3 regions of the Terrabacter aeriphilus genome follow, and region 3 is predicted to be linked to each of the others. Evidence: predicted binding sites of a transcription regulator. Region 3 holds the regulator's gene; each other region holds the start of a gene.

Region 1 (4,779 bases), on a different contig from region 3:
GCAGCCCGTCCCCGTTGCGGACGTGGCCGAGCTCGTGACAGAGCAGGGCGACCCGCTCGTCGTCGGTGAGGCACGTCCACAGCGGCAGCCCGACGACGAGCGTCGGCCGCGCCGCCCAGCCGACGGCGACGAGCTCGACGCCCCAGCCGGCATCGAGGTGCACCTCGACCGGGGCGCGGGCACCCACGCCGTCGGCGAGATCGGCCAGGAGCCGGTGGGTGGCGGGGAAGTCGGCCGGCTCGAGCCGGACCGTCTCGCTGAGGCGCACCGGCCGGGGCACGAGCGCGCCGACGAACGCCCACCCGGCGACGACTCCGAGCCACCCCCAGAGCCCCTTCGGCGCCACGGTGGCCCAGACGAGCAGACCGACGGCGACGGCCGCGACCCCGAGCACGAGGCAGGCAAGGACGGTGACGGTGGTGCCGCGCGCCGAGCGGGTGGCCGTGACCCCTCGCGCCACGAGGTCGTCGTGCAACCGCCGGGCGGCGACGTCGGTCACCCGCTGTCGTCGGCGTGCCACCCACGACCCGTCGGAGGTCTGCGGCCGCGCCTCGTGCGGGCGCAGCGTCGTGCCGGGGCGCGCGGTGGCAGGTGGGGAGGAGGCATGGTCGGTCACGGTGAGGTCCTTCGGCGACGGGCGGGGCTCGCCGGATGCTACGGCCGCCCCGGCCCGGCAAGAGCCGTTTTGTCGGGATCCGCGTCGCCCCGCCATGCCTGCCTGCCTGCCTGCCTGCCTGCCTGCCGCCGCGATCGCGGTCAGGGGCCAGGTGGCGCCAGCTGGTCCCATCCGCGGCGGAAGGCGGCGTCGAGGTCGCCCAGGGGATAGGGCAGTCGGGCGTCGGCCTCCTGCAACGCCGCCTCGAGGCTCATCCCGCCGAGGCGGCGCTCGCGGATGACCGCGGCCACCGCGGCGACGTCGTCGCGCTGGCGCTCGACGAAGGCGGCGTCGACCGCTCGCCCGTGCCCCGGCACGACGACGGTGCGCTCCTCGACGTCGAGCAGGTGCGTCGTGAGCGTGTCGGCCCACTCGAGGGGCCAGCAGTCGCCGCCGAACGACGGGTGAGCGCTCTCCTCGACGAGGTCGCCGAGGAAGAGGGCCGCCGTGTCGGGCACGAGCACGGCCACGTCGCCGTCGGTGTGGCCGCGGCCGGCATACGTCATCGTGACGACGCGGTCGCCGAGGTCGATCGTCGCGTGGGAGCCGAAGGTGCGGTCCGGCCCGCGGACGACGGTGGCGAGCACCTCGGCGGCGTCGTCGGCGGTGTAGCCGAACTCGGGGCCGTCGCCGGGATCGGCGCGGAACGCCGCCTTGATGCGCTCCTCGTCGGCGCGCCAGGTGCGGCCGACGTTGTCGTGCGCGTGGACCGTGGCGGCGTCGAAGGCCGCGTTGCCGAAGGTGTGGTCGAAGTGGACGTGCGTGTTGACGACGTGGCGCACCTCGATGTCCCGACCGAGGCGGCGCACGTCGCCTCGCACCTGGCTGCCCTCCCGGTCGCTGGCCCGGGTGTCGACGACGACGGCTCCGTCACGCCCGAGCACGAGCCCGACGTTGACGTCCCACTGCGGGTAGCGCGCCACGAAGACACGGTCGGCCACCTCGACGAAGCCGGCTCCGGTCGAGGACGGGCGCGTCGGTGCGGGCATGCGCCCCACCGTAGTGCGGCCGGGTGCGTGGCAGGGTGGGGCCATGGCCTGCGTCTTCTGCTCCATCGTGGCCGGCGAGGCCGAGGCGGACGTCGTGCTCGACGAGCCGGACTTCGTCGGCTTCCTCGACCGGCGACCCGTGTTCAAGGGGCACGTCCTGCTCGTGCCGCGCCGGCACGTCGACACCCTGCTCGACCTCCCGGAGCCGCTGCACGCCGGCCTGCTCGGGGCGACCCGGCGGCTGGCCGCGGCAGCCGTCGAGGGGCTCGGCGCGCAGGGCAGCTTCGTCGCGATGAACAACGTCGTCAGCCAGTCGGTGCCGCACCTGCACGTGCACGTCGTGCCCCGCACCAAGGGCGACGGCCTGCGCGGCTTCTTCTGGCCACGGACGACGTACGCGTCGCCGCAGGAGTCGGGGGAGTATGCCGGTCGCATCGTCGCCGCGCTGGCAGCGGGCGCGGCCCGCTGAGCCGGGCGGGCCGCACGCGGGGGCGGACGACGCCCGGACTGTTTGCACTCTCAGGTCGAGAGTGCCAATAATGGCGTTAGCACTCTCCCTGTGGGAGTGACAGATATGGGCCGTGTGCCGAGGGGCTGGGTTCGCAGCGACGTGAGCTGAGGAGACCGGTCCCGTCCGTCGCGGGCGTCAGGCGGCCCACCACCATCGATTCGCGTGGGAGGAACCACCCGAATGGCCAAGACCATTGCGTTTGACGAAGAGGCGCGCCGCGGGCTCGAGCGGGGAATGAACATCCTCGCCGACGCCGTCCGTGTGACGCTCGGCCCGAAGGGCCGCAACGTCGTCCTCGAGAAGAAGTGGGGCGCCCCCACGATCACCAACGACGGCGTCTCCATCGCCAAGGAGATCGAGCTCGACGACCCGTACGAGAAGATCGGCGCGGAGCTCGTCAAGGAGGTCGCCAAGAAGACCGACGACGTCGCCGGTGACGGCACGACGACGGCCACCGTGCTCGCCCAGGCCATGGTGAAGGAAGGCCTGCGCAACGTGGCCGCCGGCGCCAACCCGATGGCCCTCAAGCGCGGCATCGAGAAGGCCGTCGAGGCCGTCTCCGCCCGTCTGCTCGAGCAGGCCAAGGAGATCGAGACCAAGGAGCAGATCGCCTCGACCGCCAGCATCTCGGCGGCCGACGAGGAGATCGGCGGGCTCATCGCCGAGGCGATGGACAAGGTCGGCAAGGAAGGTGTCATCACCGTCGAGGACTCCAACACCATGGGCCTCGAGCTGGAGATGACCGAGGGCATGCGGTTCGACAAGGGCTACATCTCGGCCTACTTCGTCACCGACACCGAGCGCATGGAGACCGTCCTCGACGACGCCTACGTGCTCGTCGCCAACTCGAAGATCGGCAACGTCAAGGACCTGCTGCCGCTCCTCGAGAAGGTCATGCAGTCGGGCAAGCCGCTCCTCATCATCGCCGAGGACATCGAGGGCGAGGCACTCGCCACCCTCGTCGTCAACAAGATCCGCGGTACCTTCAAGTCGGTTGCCGTCAAGGCCCCCGGCTTCGGCGACCGTCGCAAGGCGATGCTCACCGACATCGCGATCCTCACCGGTGGTCAGGTCATCTCCGAGGAGGTCGGTCTCAAGCTCGAGAACGCCACCCTCGACCTGCTCGGCAAGGCCCGCAAGGTCGTCGTCACCAAGGACGAGACGACCATCGTCGAGGACGCCGACGACCGCAGCCAGATCGAGGGCCGCATCGCCCAGATCAAGGCCGAGATCGAGAAGTCGGACTCCGACTACGACCGCGAGAAGCTCCAGGAGCGCCTCGCCAAGCTCGCCGGCGGCGTCGCCGTCATCAAGGCGGGCGCGGCCACCGAGGTCGAGCTCAAGGAGCGCAAGCACCGCATCGAGGACGCCGTGCGCAACGCCAAGGCCGCCGTCGAGGAGGGCATCGTCGCCGGTGGTGGCGTCGCCCTCATCCAGGCCGCCGACTCGCTCGACTCGCTCGCCCTCGAGGGTGACGAGGCGACCGGCGCGAACATCGTTCGCGTCGCGACCGAGGCCCCGCTCAAGCAGATCGCGATCAACGCGGGTCTCGAGGGTGGAGTCGTGGCCGAGAAGGTGCGCGGCCTCCAGTCCGGTTGGGGCCTCAACGCCGCGTCCGGCGAGTACGTCGACCTCCTCGAGGCCGGCATCATCGACCCGGTCAAGGTGACCCGCTCGGCGCTGCAGAACGCGGCGTCCATCGCGGCCCTCTTCCTCACGACCGAGGCCGTCATCGCCGACAAGCCGGAGAAGTCCGCTCCGGCCATGCCCGGTGGCGACGACATGGGCGGCATGGGCGGCATGGGCTTCTGAGCCCCACCCCCTGACGCCTCGCGACAGACCGAAGGGCGGTTCCCCCACGGGGGAGCCGCCCTTTCGGCGTCGTGGGGGGCGTATGCCGTCCGGCTCAGTTGTCGGCGACGGCGTGCGTGGTGCGAGGGGTGTCGCCGTCCTCGGGGGCGGGCTCCGGGGCGCTCGGTCCGATCTGCCGGCACGCGCCCGTGAGCTCGCAGCGCACGAGACCGTTGCGGGCGAAGTCGGGTGAGTCCACCGACATCACGAGGGCGGTGCCGTCGTCCGTGATCCGTGAGCTCTCGACCTGCAGGCCCGAGTCCCCGACGGCGTCGAGGACGACGCGGCCCGTGGTCGCGTCGACGACCGACCCGGGCGCAGCGAGGAGGTGGCGGCCGTCGGGGGAGATCCCCGTCGGGGTCACGTCGCCGCAGACCGCGAGCCGCACGACCGGTGGGTCGACGGTGAGGTCGAGCAGGCGGTAGCAGTGGCCGGCGGGGCGAGCGCCGTCGGTCTCGTCGGGGACCGGGTCGACCACGAGGGCCGTCCGGCCCGCCGCGTCAAGTCCTCGGACGATGCCCCGGATGCTGGTCCTGCGACCCGTGTCGAGCTCGATGCGGACCGACGAGCCGGTGTCGTCGTAGCCCGCGAGCTCCGCCGCGTAGAGGGTGTCCCCGACGAGTGCCGCCGGCCCCGCGTCGACGCGGACGGTCCTCAGCTCGCGACCGCGGCTGTCGGCGACGTGGATGACGCCGGTGCCGGGAGTGAGGACGGCCGAGTCGTCACGCCAGGCGATCCGGGTGCGGTCGGCGCTGACGACGAAGCGGTCGGCG
Region 2 (4,779 bases), on a different contig from region 3:
CGTCCTCGTCATCGCCGGGCACTGAGCCACCCACCCTCCGCCTCACCCGGTGCGGGTGACGTGGCCGCCACCCGACCCGCGCGAGCATGGAGCCCCGTCGAGGAGGTGAGCGCATGAGCAGAGCCGTGCGACCGGTCGGTCCGGTCGACATCGCCGTCATCGGTTTCACCGGTGACCTGCGTGGCACCGGTGTCGCGGCCGCCGTGGCGCGCGCCGTGGCCGAGGGCGTCGTGCGGGTGCTCGACGTGCTCGTCGTGCGCAAGGACGACACCGGCGCCGTGACGATGCTCGACGCCGAGACGACCGAGGGCGTCGAGGAGCTGCTCGGGTTCCCGGCCGACCTGCCCGACATGGTGGGCGAGGACGACGCCCTCGCCATCGCCGCCGAGATGGCGCCCGGCTCGTCGGTGGTCGTCGTCGTCTGGGAGAACGTCTGGGCGGCCCACATCGCGGCCGCCGTGCAGGCGTCCGGCGGCCAGCTGCTCACGCTCGAGCGCATCCCGGCCGAGGACGTGCGAGAGGCGCTCGAGTCGATCAGCGGGTGAGCACCCCACCGCTCCCGCACGGAGCCGACCAGCCGGACGTGCCGATGACCCATCGTCGGGTGTCGCCGTGAACGGCGTCTGGGGCGCGCTGCTGCCGCTCGTCGTGGGCAGCGCCGTCGTCCCCATCCAGGTCGTCGTCGTGCTCCTGCTCCTCCAGGGCGGAGGACGGGTGCCCGCCCTCGCCTGGGTGGCGGGCGTCTCGACCGTCCGGCTGCTGCAGGGGCTCGTCTTCGGCGTCGTGCTTCGCCCCGAGACCCCGACCACGAGCGCGCCCGGACCCGACGCGGCGTCGCCGTTCACGGCCTCGCTCCTGCTCGTGCTGGGCGTCCTGCTCCTCGTCATGGCCGGGCGCAAGGCGCTCGACCAACCCGACGAGGACGCCCCACCCCCGCGGTGGCTCGAGGCCACCGCCTCGATGCGCCCGGGCAGGGCCTACCTGTTCGGCGCGCTGAGCATGGTCGTCGGGGCGAAGTTCTGGGTCTTCACGCTGGGAGCCGTCGCGGCCATCCACGACGCCGCGCTGCCGACCGCGACGGGAGTGCTGACGTTCGTGCTCTTCGTGGTGCTGGCCCAGACGCTGCAGGTGGCCGCCCTCGTCGTGGCCTTCGTCGCGCCACGCCGGGCCGACGACGTCCTCGGGCCGGCGGCCGGCTGGCTGACGCGGCACAACCGGCCGCTCGTGATCGGGGTCGGGCTCGTCTTCGGGGCGTGGTTCGCGGTCAAGGGGCTCACGGGCCTCGGACTGGTCTGACCCGGCGGTCGGGGGTCCGCGCGCCGGGCTCGGCGGGCGCGTGCCCGCGGCTCGACGGGGGCGACCGCTCCCGACGCGGCGCCATGGAGTCCCCCTCGCGGCGGGTCCCGCCGGGGGCCGCCCCGCTCCCGCGCCCGGCGCCGGGAGCCCGCCGTCGTCCGGGAGGCCCCGGCGTCGGGCTTGGTGTGGCGCGCGGCCCGTCCGCGCGGACGATCTCCGCGAACTGCGCGTCGAGCAGGTCGGGGTCACCCAGGACGATCTCGAGGAACGCCTCGTCCACGTCGGTCTGCCGGGTCGACCCGGCATACGTCATCGGCTCGGTCATCGCACTCGCCTCAGGCGGTGATGGTCGCCCGGCCCTCGCCCGGCTGGGCGATCTCGATGCGCCTCGGCTTGGCCCGCTCGGCCACGGGGATCGCGAGGCTCAGCACGCCGGCGTCGTAGCTCGCCTCGATGCGCTCGGTGTCGAGGCTGTCGCCGAGCACGAGCTGGCGACTGAAGACGCCGCGCGGGCGTTCGGCGGCGATGAGCTCGGCGTCGCTCGCGCGTGCGCGGCGTTCGGCCTTGACCGTGACGACGTTGCGCTCCACGTCGAGGTCGATCGACCCCGGGTCGACGCCCGGCAGGTCGAGCTCGACGTGGAAGGTGTCGCCGTCGCGCCACGCGTCCATCGGCATGGCCGAGGGGCGGGCGAGGGTGCCGTTGCCGCCGATGGCCAGCTGGGCCAGGCGGTCGAGGTCACGGAAGGACTCTCGGATCGGGTCGGTGCGCATCAGCATCGTTGTCACCTCCATCGCGTCCAGATGCTCCGGTGTGGCCACGATCGCGTCTGTCGATCTGTGGCATGCGCTGTAGATTTTGTGTAGCACGACTGGCACACTGTGCGCAAGAGCCCGACACCACCGGGCGGAGGAGGCACGGATGGCGGGCGACGACCACGCGACCGCGCCCGACCCCGCGCGCGGCGTCTACGGCATCACGGTCGCCGCGGAGCTGGTCGGCATGGAGGTGCAGAGCCTCCGGCTCTACGAGGCCCGAGGCCTGCTGACGCCGCACCGCACCCCCGGCGGCACGCGCCGCTACAGTGCCGACGACCTCACCCGGCTGCGCCGCATCGGCGCCCTGCTCGCCGACGGCGTCAACCTGGCCGGCATCCGGATGCTGCTCGAGCTCCAGGAGGAGAACCGGGCGCTGCGGGCCCGCGTCGCCGCCCTGCGCGTCGGGGGACGCCACTGACCGAGCTGCGCGGCTGAACCCGGCCAGCGGCTCACTGCGCCAGTACCCACCGAGGGCAGTCACATTCACCATCGCTCGAGGCAGCCCGTCATGGGCTACTCCTCGGAACGCCGATCTCGTGATCGCCACTCCGTACTGCCTGCGCCACCGCGTGCAGCTTGACGTTGCCGTCCTGCGACAGACGCCGGAGGTAGGCGAACGCCGCGTCCGCCGTGAGGGCGTGACGTTCCATGAGGATGCCGACGGCCTGCCCGATCTCCTGGCGGGTCACCAGAGCCTGCTCGAGCTGCTCGGCCTGCTGCGCCGTCGCGACCGTGACCGCGAGGTGGTCCGCCACCGCGGCGACGAGCTCCACGACGGCCTCCGGGACATCGTCCGACGCGGACGACGCGAGGGTCAGCACACCGACCACCCGTCCGCGCCAGGCGAGCCTGACGGCGACGAGGGTCCGCACCCCCAGGGCCTCCGCGCACGCGGCCACGCCCGGCCACCGCGCCTCGTCGTCCGCGCACCCCAACCGCAGGACCGCCCGCCGTCGGTCACCACGCAGCACGGCTGCGGCCGGGCCCCGACCGGTCGTGAACTGCTCGTCGAACGCGGGCGGGACCTCGCTCGTGGCCGTGAGCAGTCGCACGCCCCCGCCGCGTCGGACGACGTGGACGCAGAGGTGCGAGGCGTCGCGGACCACCCGCGTCGTCGCGGCGAGCACCCCCCCGACGACGGAGGCGACGTCGTCGACGGCGCTCTGCGGGCGGGAGGCAGGTGTCTCGGCGAACGAACGGGAGCCGTCGAGCCCGATGGGCTCGCGCAGTGCCGGGGACGGCGCCCGCACGGAAAGCGGCGCAACAGGGTAGATGACATCGACGTCCGGCGACACTGCGAGAGCAGGGGTCGGTGGACGGGGAGAGGTGCGAGACAAGGGAACCCCTTGCGGGCGCGGCTTCCCTCGTCGGTTGAAGGTGCCTGCGCGCCGCGCGACCCGTTCGGGGCCCCGCGGCCCGTGCCCGCGATCAAGAGAACCAACGTACACCGGCGCTCCGACAGTCGGCCCGGACAGGCTCGTCCGGCGTCACGACACCGCGTGCGGGTCCGGCTGCTCGCGCTCAACGGCAGCTCGCGCTCACCGGCTGCTCGGGGTCAACGGCCGCTCGGGGTCAGGCGCTGCAGCACCTCCGCCGCCGCGAGGACGACGTCGCGGGCGAGGTAGCCGCCACCGCGTTGCTCGAGCAGGGCGCCCGCCCGGGCGTGCAGCCACGCGCCCCAGGCGCCCGCCTGCTCCGGTGGGGCACCGCGCGCCATCAGCCCGGTCACGACTCCTGCCTTGACGTCGCCCGACCCCGCCGTGGCCAGAGCCGACGGCCCCGAGTCGCAGCACCACGCCCTCCCGTCCGGGGCGGCCACGTGCAGCTCGCCCGTCCCGCTGAGCACGCTGGCACCGGTCCTGTCCGCGGCGTCCCGGCAGGCGGCGAGCGGGTCCTGCTCGACCTCGTCCTCGCCGCGCCCCAGCATGACGGCGAGCTCGGTGGCGTTCGGGGTGAGCACCGCGCGACCGGCCAGGTGGGAGAGACCGCGCAGGTTGTCGGTGAGGAAGGCCGTCCCGAGCGCGTCGACGACCACGGACGTGTCGAGGCCGGGGACGACCTGCGACACGAAGAGGTTCGCCGTCGACGGGTTGCCGAGGCCCGGCCCGATGAGCACGACGTCGACGGCGTCGGCTAGCTCGAGCACCCGCTCGGCGCCGGACACCGAGAGCTCACCGGCCGGGGTCACGGGCAGGCCCTCGACGTAGGCCTCCGGCAGGGCGACCGCCAGCGCGCCGGCGGTGTCTCGGGCGGTCGCGACCTGGACCTTGCCCGCTCCCACGCGCAGGGCGGCCTCCGCCGCCAGCAGCACCGCCCCGGGGGTCTGCCTGGCGCCGCCGACGACGAGCACGGTGCCCCTCTGCGACTTGTCGCCGTCGGCTGCGGGCAACGGCCAGGAACCGAGCAGCTCCGGGTCGATCCGGATCGTGGGGTGGGCCGTCATCGCGCGCCCTCGCGCCGCCCCGGCTCGGAGTCCGGCTCCTCGCGGGTCGCCTCGGCCTCGGAGTCGTCGAGGTGGCCGACGTCGGCGAAGGAGAGGAGGGCCAGCCCGCCGTCGCCCTGCCGCCGGTAGCGCGTCAGCGAGCAGTTGGGCAGCGGCTCGTCCCGGTCGAGCGCGAGGACCGTCTGCTCGTCGAGGCCCTCGAGGGCGAGCCGGAAGCTCATG
Region 3 (4,779 bases):
GCGAGCGGCTCGGTGGCGTCCTCGTGGAGCACGAGCGTCAGGGCGGCCGACCTCACCCGCCCCGCGAGGGCGGTGAGGTTGACCGCGGGGGTCGTCACCGGCATTCGTGAGCGGCGCGACTGCTTCGTCGCCCGGGTCACGACGGCCGCCCACTTCGCGAGCGAGCGGGCCGCGCGGTCACCGCGCCAGACGACGACGGAGCGCTCGGCCTGCCACGGCACCACCTCGTCGACGCCGAGCTCGGTGGCCGCCTCGACGGCCTGCTCGTCGCGGTCACCCTTGGCCAGGGCCTGCACGAGCACGAAGCGGGGCGCGGGTTCCGGCTCGACGTCGACCTCGAGCACCGAGCCGCGCACCCAGCCGCGATCGACGTCGGTCGCCTCGACGAGGAGCCGGCGGCCGGCACCGTCGCCGACGTAGCAGCGCTCGCCCGGGCGCACCCGCACGACGGTCGCCGCGTGGCGTCCCTCGTCGCCCTCGAGCAGGAACGACCCGCCGACGACCGCGGCCGCCACCGCACCGGGCTCGCCGAGGAAGAGCTGGTGGGTCACCGGAGCACCCGCCGGGCCACGCGGCTCACTTCTCCTTGAAGGCGTCGCGCAGCTTGCCGAAGAGACCCTTGTTCGCCGGGGTCAGCCGGCCCTCGGGGCGCTCCTCGCCGCGCAGCGCCGCGAACTGGCGCAGCAGCTCCTGCTGCTCCTCGGTGAGGCGGGTCGGGGTCTGCACGTTCGCGTGCACGAGCAGGTCGCCGCGGCCGCCGTGCCGCAGGTGCGTCACGCCGAGGCCACGGAGCGTGAAGACGTCACCGCTCTGCGTGCCCGGCTTGATCTCGAGGTCCTCCATGCCGTCGAAGGTGGAGAGCTTGAAGCTCGTGCCGAGCGCAGCGGCCGCCATGGGCAGCTCGACGCTGCAGTGGAGGTCGTCGCCGCGACGGGTGTAGGTCTCGTGGTTGACGACGCGGATCTCGACGTAGAGGTCGGCCTGGGGCCCGTTGCCCGGGCCCACCTCGCCCTCGCCGGTCAGCTGGATGCGGGTGCCGGTGTCGACGCCCGCGGGGATCTTCAGCTTGAGCGAGCGCCGGGTGCGCACGCGGCCGTCGCCCGAGCAGTCGTGGCAGGGGTCGGTCAGCGTCGCGCCGAAGCCCTGGCAGTTGACGCAGGGCCGCGAGGTCATCACCTGGCCGAGGAAGCTGCGCTGGATCTGCTGCACCTCGCCGGCGCCGTTGCAGATCGGGCAGGTCTGCCGCCCCGTGCCGGGCTCGGCGCCGTCGCCGCCGCACCGGCCGCAGCCGACGGCGGTGTCGAGGGTCAGCTCCTCCTCGGAGCCGAAGACGGCCTTGGCCAGGTCGATGTCGAGGCGCACGAGGGCGTCCTGGCCGCGCTGCACGCGCGACCGGGGTCCGCGGGCGCCGCCCGCCTGACCGGCGCCGAAGAAGGCGTCCATGACGTCGCTGAAGGAGAAACCCTGGCCCGCACCGAAGCCGGCGCCGCCGCCGGAGGCGAACGGGTCGGCGCCCATGTCGAACGACTGGCGCTTCTGCGGGTCGGAGAGCACGTCGTAGGCCTGCGAGACCCGCTTGAACTCCTCCTCCGCCTCGGCACCCGGGTTGACGTCGGGGTGCAGCTTGCGGGCGAGCCGGCGGTAGGCCTTCTTGATCTCCTCCTGGCTCGCGTCGCGCGAGACCCCGAGGACGGCGTAGTAGTCGTTCAAGCTGGGCATCCTTCTGGTGCGTGGTGCGTTCGGTTCCGTCGGTCACGGCGTGGCGTCGTCGGCGCCGGGAACGGTGGTGGGCCGGTCGGTGGGTCCGGCCGGGTCGGGCGGGTGGTCAGGTGGCCTGGTTCGCGTCGAGGATCTCGGAGACGTAGCGGGCGACGGCGCGGACCGAGGCCATCGTCGTGGGGTAGTCCATGCGGGTCGGGCCGAGCACCCCGAGGCTCGCGACGCGCTCCGCCCCGGAGCCGTACCCCATCGAGACGAGCGAGGTCGTCTGCAGGCCGGTCACGGGGTTCTCCGAGCCGATCCGCACGGAGACGAGCTCCGGGTCGTCGCCGAGCTGGCCGAGCAGCCGCAGCAGGGTCACGTGCTCCTCGAGCGCCTCGAGGATCGGCCCGATGGTGCGCGGGAAGTCGGTGCCGGCGCGGGCGAGGTTGGCCTGGCCGGCGAGCACGACCCGCTCCTCGCGCTCCTCGACGAGGGCGTCGCCGAGCGCCGAGACGACGGCCTCCATGGCCGCCCGGTCGGTGTCGTCGGCGCCGTCGGTGCCGGCCGCAGCCGCGGCGTCGTCGACGAGGTGGCGCAGCCGGGTGGCGGCGACCGTGAAGGGCACGCCCGCGGCCACCTCGTTGAGCCGGGTGCGCATCGAGGCCACGAGCCGCTCGCCGTCGGCGTCCGCGAGCACGCGGCCGGTGTCGACGACGCGCTGCTCGACGCGTCCGGTGTTGACGATGAGCACGATCATCAGGTGGCTCGTGCCCATCGGCACGAGCTCGATGTGCCGCACCGTCGAGCGGGTCAGCGACGGGTACTGCACGACCGCGACCTGCCGGGTGAGCCCGGCGAGGAGGCGCACGGTGCGGTCGACGACGTCGTCGAGGTCGACGGCGCCCTCGAGGAACTGGCTGATGGCGCGCCGCTCCCCCGGGCCGAGCGGCTTGACCGCGCTCAGCCGGTCGACGAAGACGCGGTAGCCGGCATCGGTCGGCACGCGCCCGGCGGAGGTGTGCGGGGCGTGGATCAGCCCCTCCTCCTCGAGCAGCGCCATGTCGTTGCGCACCGTGGCGGCGCTGACGCCGAGGTGGTGTCGCTCGACGAGGGCCTTGCTGCCGACCGGCTCGGAGGTCTGGACGTAGTCCTGCACGATGGCGCGCAGCACCATCAGCCTGCGGTCCTCGCTCAACGTGTCCCTCCTTCGCAGCCCGGTCACCGCCTCGCACAGCGGTCGACGACCGACTCTGGCACTCTCGGTCGACGAGTGCCAAGTCTACGTCGTGGGCCGTGGATCTCCGACTCCACCGTATGCCGCCCGCCCGCCACCCGCGTGGCGCCGCGGCGCGAGCCGGCCGGGCCGCATACGCTCCCTTGCCGTGCCTCCCATCGACCGATACGGATCCGACGTGCTGAGCGGCGACTGGCGCGCCCCGAAGCGGGGGCGCTCGACGCCCCTGCCCGCGGAGCCCGACCTCGTCGTCGAGGAGGTCGAGACCGGCTGGGTCGGCGCCGTCGTGCGGGTCGAGAAGGCGGGCGGCATGCACGTCGTGCACCTCGAGGACCGGCGGGGGCGCACCAAGGCGTTCCCCCTCGGGCCCGGCTTCCTCGTCGACGGTGCGCCCGTGACGCTGACCCCGCCCGCGGCCGCGGCGAGCGCCCGCCTCGCCGACGCCCGGCGCGCCGAGTCCCGCACGGCGAGCGGTTCGGTCGCCGTCCAGGGCGCCCGGGCCCGGGTCGCCGGTGGCTCGCGGATCTACGTCGAGGGCCGCCACGACGCGGAGCTCGTGGAGAAGGTCTGGGGCGACGACCTGCGGGTCGAGGGCGTCGTCGTCGAGCTGATGGACGGCGTCGACGACCTCGCCGGCATCATCGCCGAGTTCGAGCCCGGGCCGGGCCGCCGGCTCGGCGTGCTCGTCGACCACCTCGTGCCGGGCACCAAGGAGGCCCGCATCGTCGAGCAGGCCCGCGCGCTGCCCGGGCTCTCGCGGCACGTCAAGGTGCTCGGCCACCCCTACGTCGACGTGTGGCAGTCGGTGCGCCCCGAGCGCCTCGGCTGGCAGCAGTGGCCCGTCATCCCCCGCGGCACCTCGTGGAAGCACGGCATCTGCGCCGAGCTCGGCTGGCCGCACGCCACCCAGGCCGACATCGCCCGGGCGTGGAAGCGGATCCTCGGCACGGTGCGCAGCTACTCCGACCTCGAGCCGACCCTCCTCGCGAGCGTCGAGGAGCTCATCGACTTCGTGACCGAGCCCGGCGCCTGACACGCACGTGGGTCCGGCACCGCTGCTGCGGCGCCGGACCCACGGCTGCCCTGACGGGCGCGAGGAGCTGAGCCCGGTCCCACCCGGCCGGCTCAGGTCCTCACTTCTTGAGGTACGCCTGCACGTCGACGACGAGGTAGGCGGACGCCGAGGTGTGGAGCGTCACGGTGCCGTCGGCCCCGACGGGCACGACGACGGTGTTGACGAGCGTCCGGCCGCTGCCGACCGTGACGTCCGCCGTCGCGGGGCGGCTCGTGCCGCCCGGGTAGGCGGTCACACCCGTCGCCGCGGTCGGCGCGATGGGTGTGACGGTGAGCGAGACGGCGCGCACGCCGACCGTCGGCACGCCGCCACGGCCGAGCACCGGGACCGTGACGGTGCGACCGGCGGCCACCCGCCCGGTCGGCGCGCCGAGGCCCGATCGCGTGTCGAGCAGGCGCGTCGGCGGGACCGGCACGAGGTCGGCGCCGACCTTGACCCAGCCGAGCACGTCGACGAGCAGGTCGGTCTGCGCGGTCGAGTGGATCGTCACGCTGCCGCCCGTGCCGAGGCGCGTCAGGACGGCGCCCGTCATGTCGACGCCCGCGTCGTAGCGCACGTGCGCGGTCGTCGGGCGCGTCGACCCGGTGGGGTATGCCGTCAGCCACCCTCCGGCGCTCGGCGTCGTGGCCGACAGGTCGAGCACCACGGCCGTGGCCCCGGTGGCCGGCACGAGGCCCCGGCCCGCGAGGGGCAGGTCGACGCTGCCGCCCGCCGGCACGCGCACCTTGGCGACGCCGGTGCCGGTGCGGGTGTCGAGCACCCGCGTGGG

The links. The regulator HrcA, encoded in region 3, represses chaperone genes, less so after heat shock. The targets are predictions, from matches to a motif close to TTNGCACTCGNNNNNNNCGAGTGCNAA.
Region 1: a site for HrcA is predicted at 2,190-2,216, ahead of groL (chaperonin GroEL). Genes of this name have one in related genera too.
Region 2: a site for HrcA is predicted at 2,168-2,194, ahead of ABD979_RS09685 (Hsp20/alpha crystallin family protein). Genes of this name have one in related genera too.

The regions. Positions count from the first base shown of each region.
Region 1 covers NZ_BAABIW010000014.1:62,143-66,921, forward strand. The annotation lists gene ABD979_RS09430 (M48 family metallopeptidase) at 1-616, opposite strand, end outside; gene ABD979_RS09435 (MBL fold metallo-hydrolase) at 757-1,644, opposite strand; gene ABD979_RS09440 (HIT family protein) at 1,643-2,113, shown strand; gene groL (chaperonin GroEL) at 2,336-3,967, shown strand; gene ABD979_RS09450 (hypothetical protein) at 4,062-4,779, opposite strand, start outside.
Region 2 covers NZ_BAABIW010000014.1:108,760-113,538, reverse strand. The annotation lists gene ABD979_RS09705 (DUF202 domain-containing protein) at 1-25, shown strand, start outside; gene ABD979_RS09700 (DUF6325 family protein) at 114-545, shown strand; gene ABD979_RS09695 (GAP family protein) at 613-1,296, shown strand; gene ABD979_RS09690 (hypothetical protein) at 1,274-1,621, opposite strand; gene ABD979_RS09685 (Hsp20/alpha crystallin family protein) at 1,632-2,075, opposite strand; gene ABD979_RS09680 (MerR family transcriptional regulator) at 2,218-2,532, shown strand; gene ABD979_RS09675 (ANTAR domain-containing protein) at 2,621-3,364, opposite strand; gene ABD979_RS09670 (NAD(P)H-hydrate dehydratase) at 3,670-4,557, opposite strand; gene ABD979_RS09665 (histidine phosphatase family protein) at 4,554-4,779, opposite strand, start outside.
Region 3 covers NZ_BAABIW010000010.1:102,658-107,436, reverse strand. The annotation lists gene ABD979_RS07420 (16S rRNA (uracil(1498)-N(3))-methyltransferase) at 1-551, opposite strand, end outside; gene dnaJ (molecular chaperone DnaJ) at 577-1,710, opposite strand; gene hrcA (heat-inducible transcriptional repressor HrcA) at 1,826-2,896, opposite strand; gene ABD979_RS07405 (DUF3097 domain-containing protein) at 3,084-3,968, shown strand; gene ABD979_RS07400 (CHAP domain-containing protein) at 4,069-4,779, opposite strand, start outside.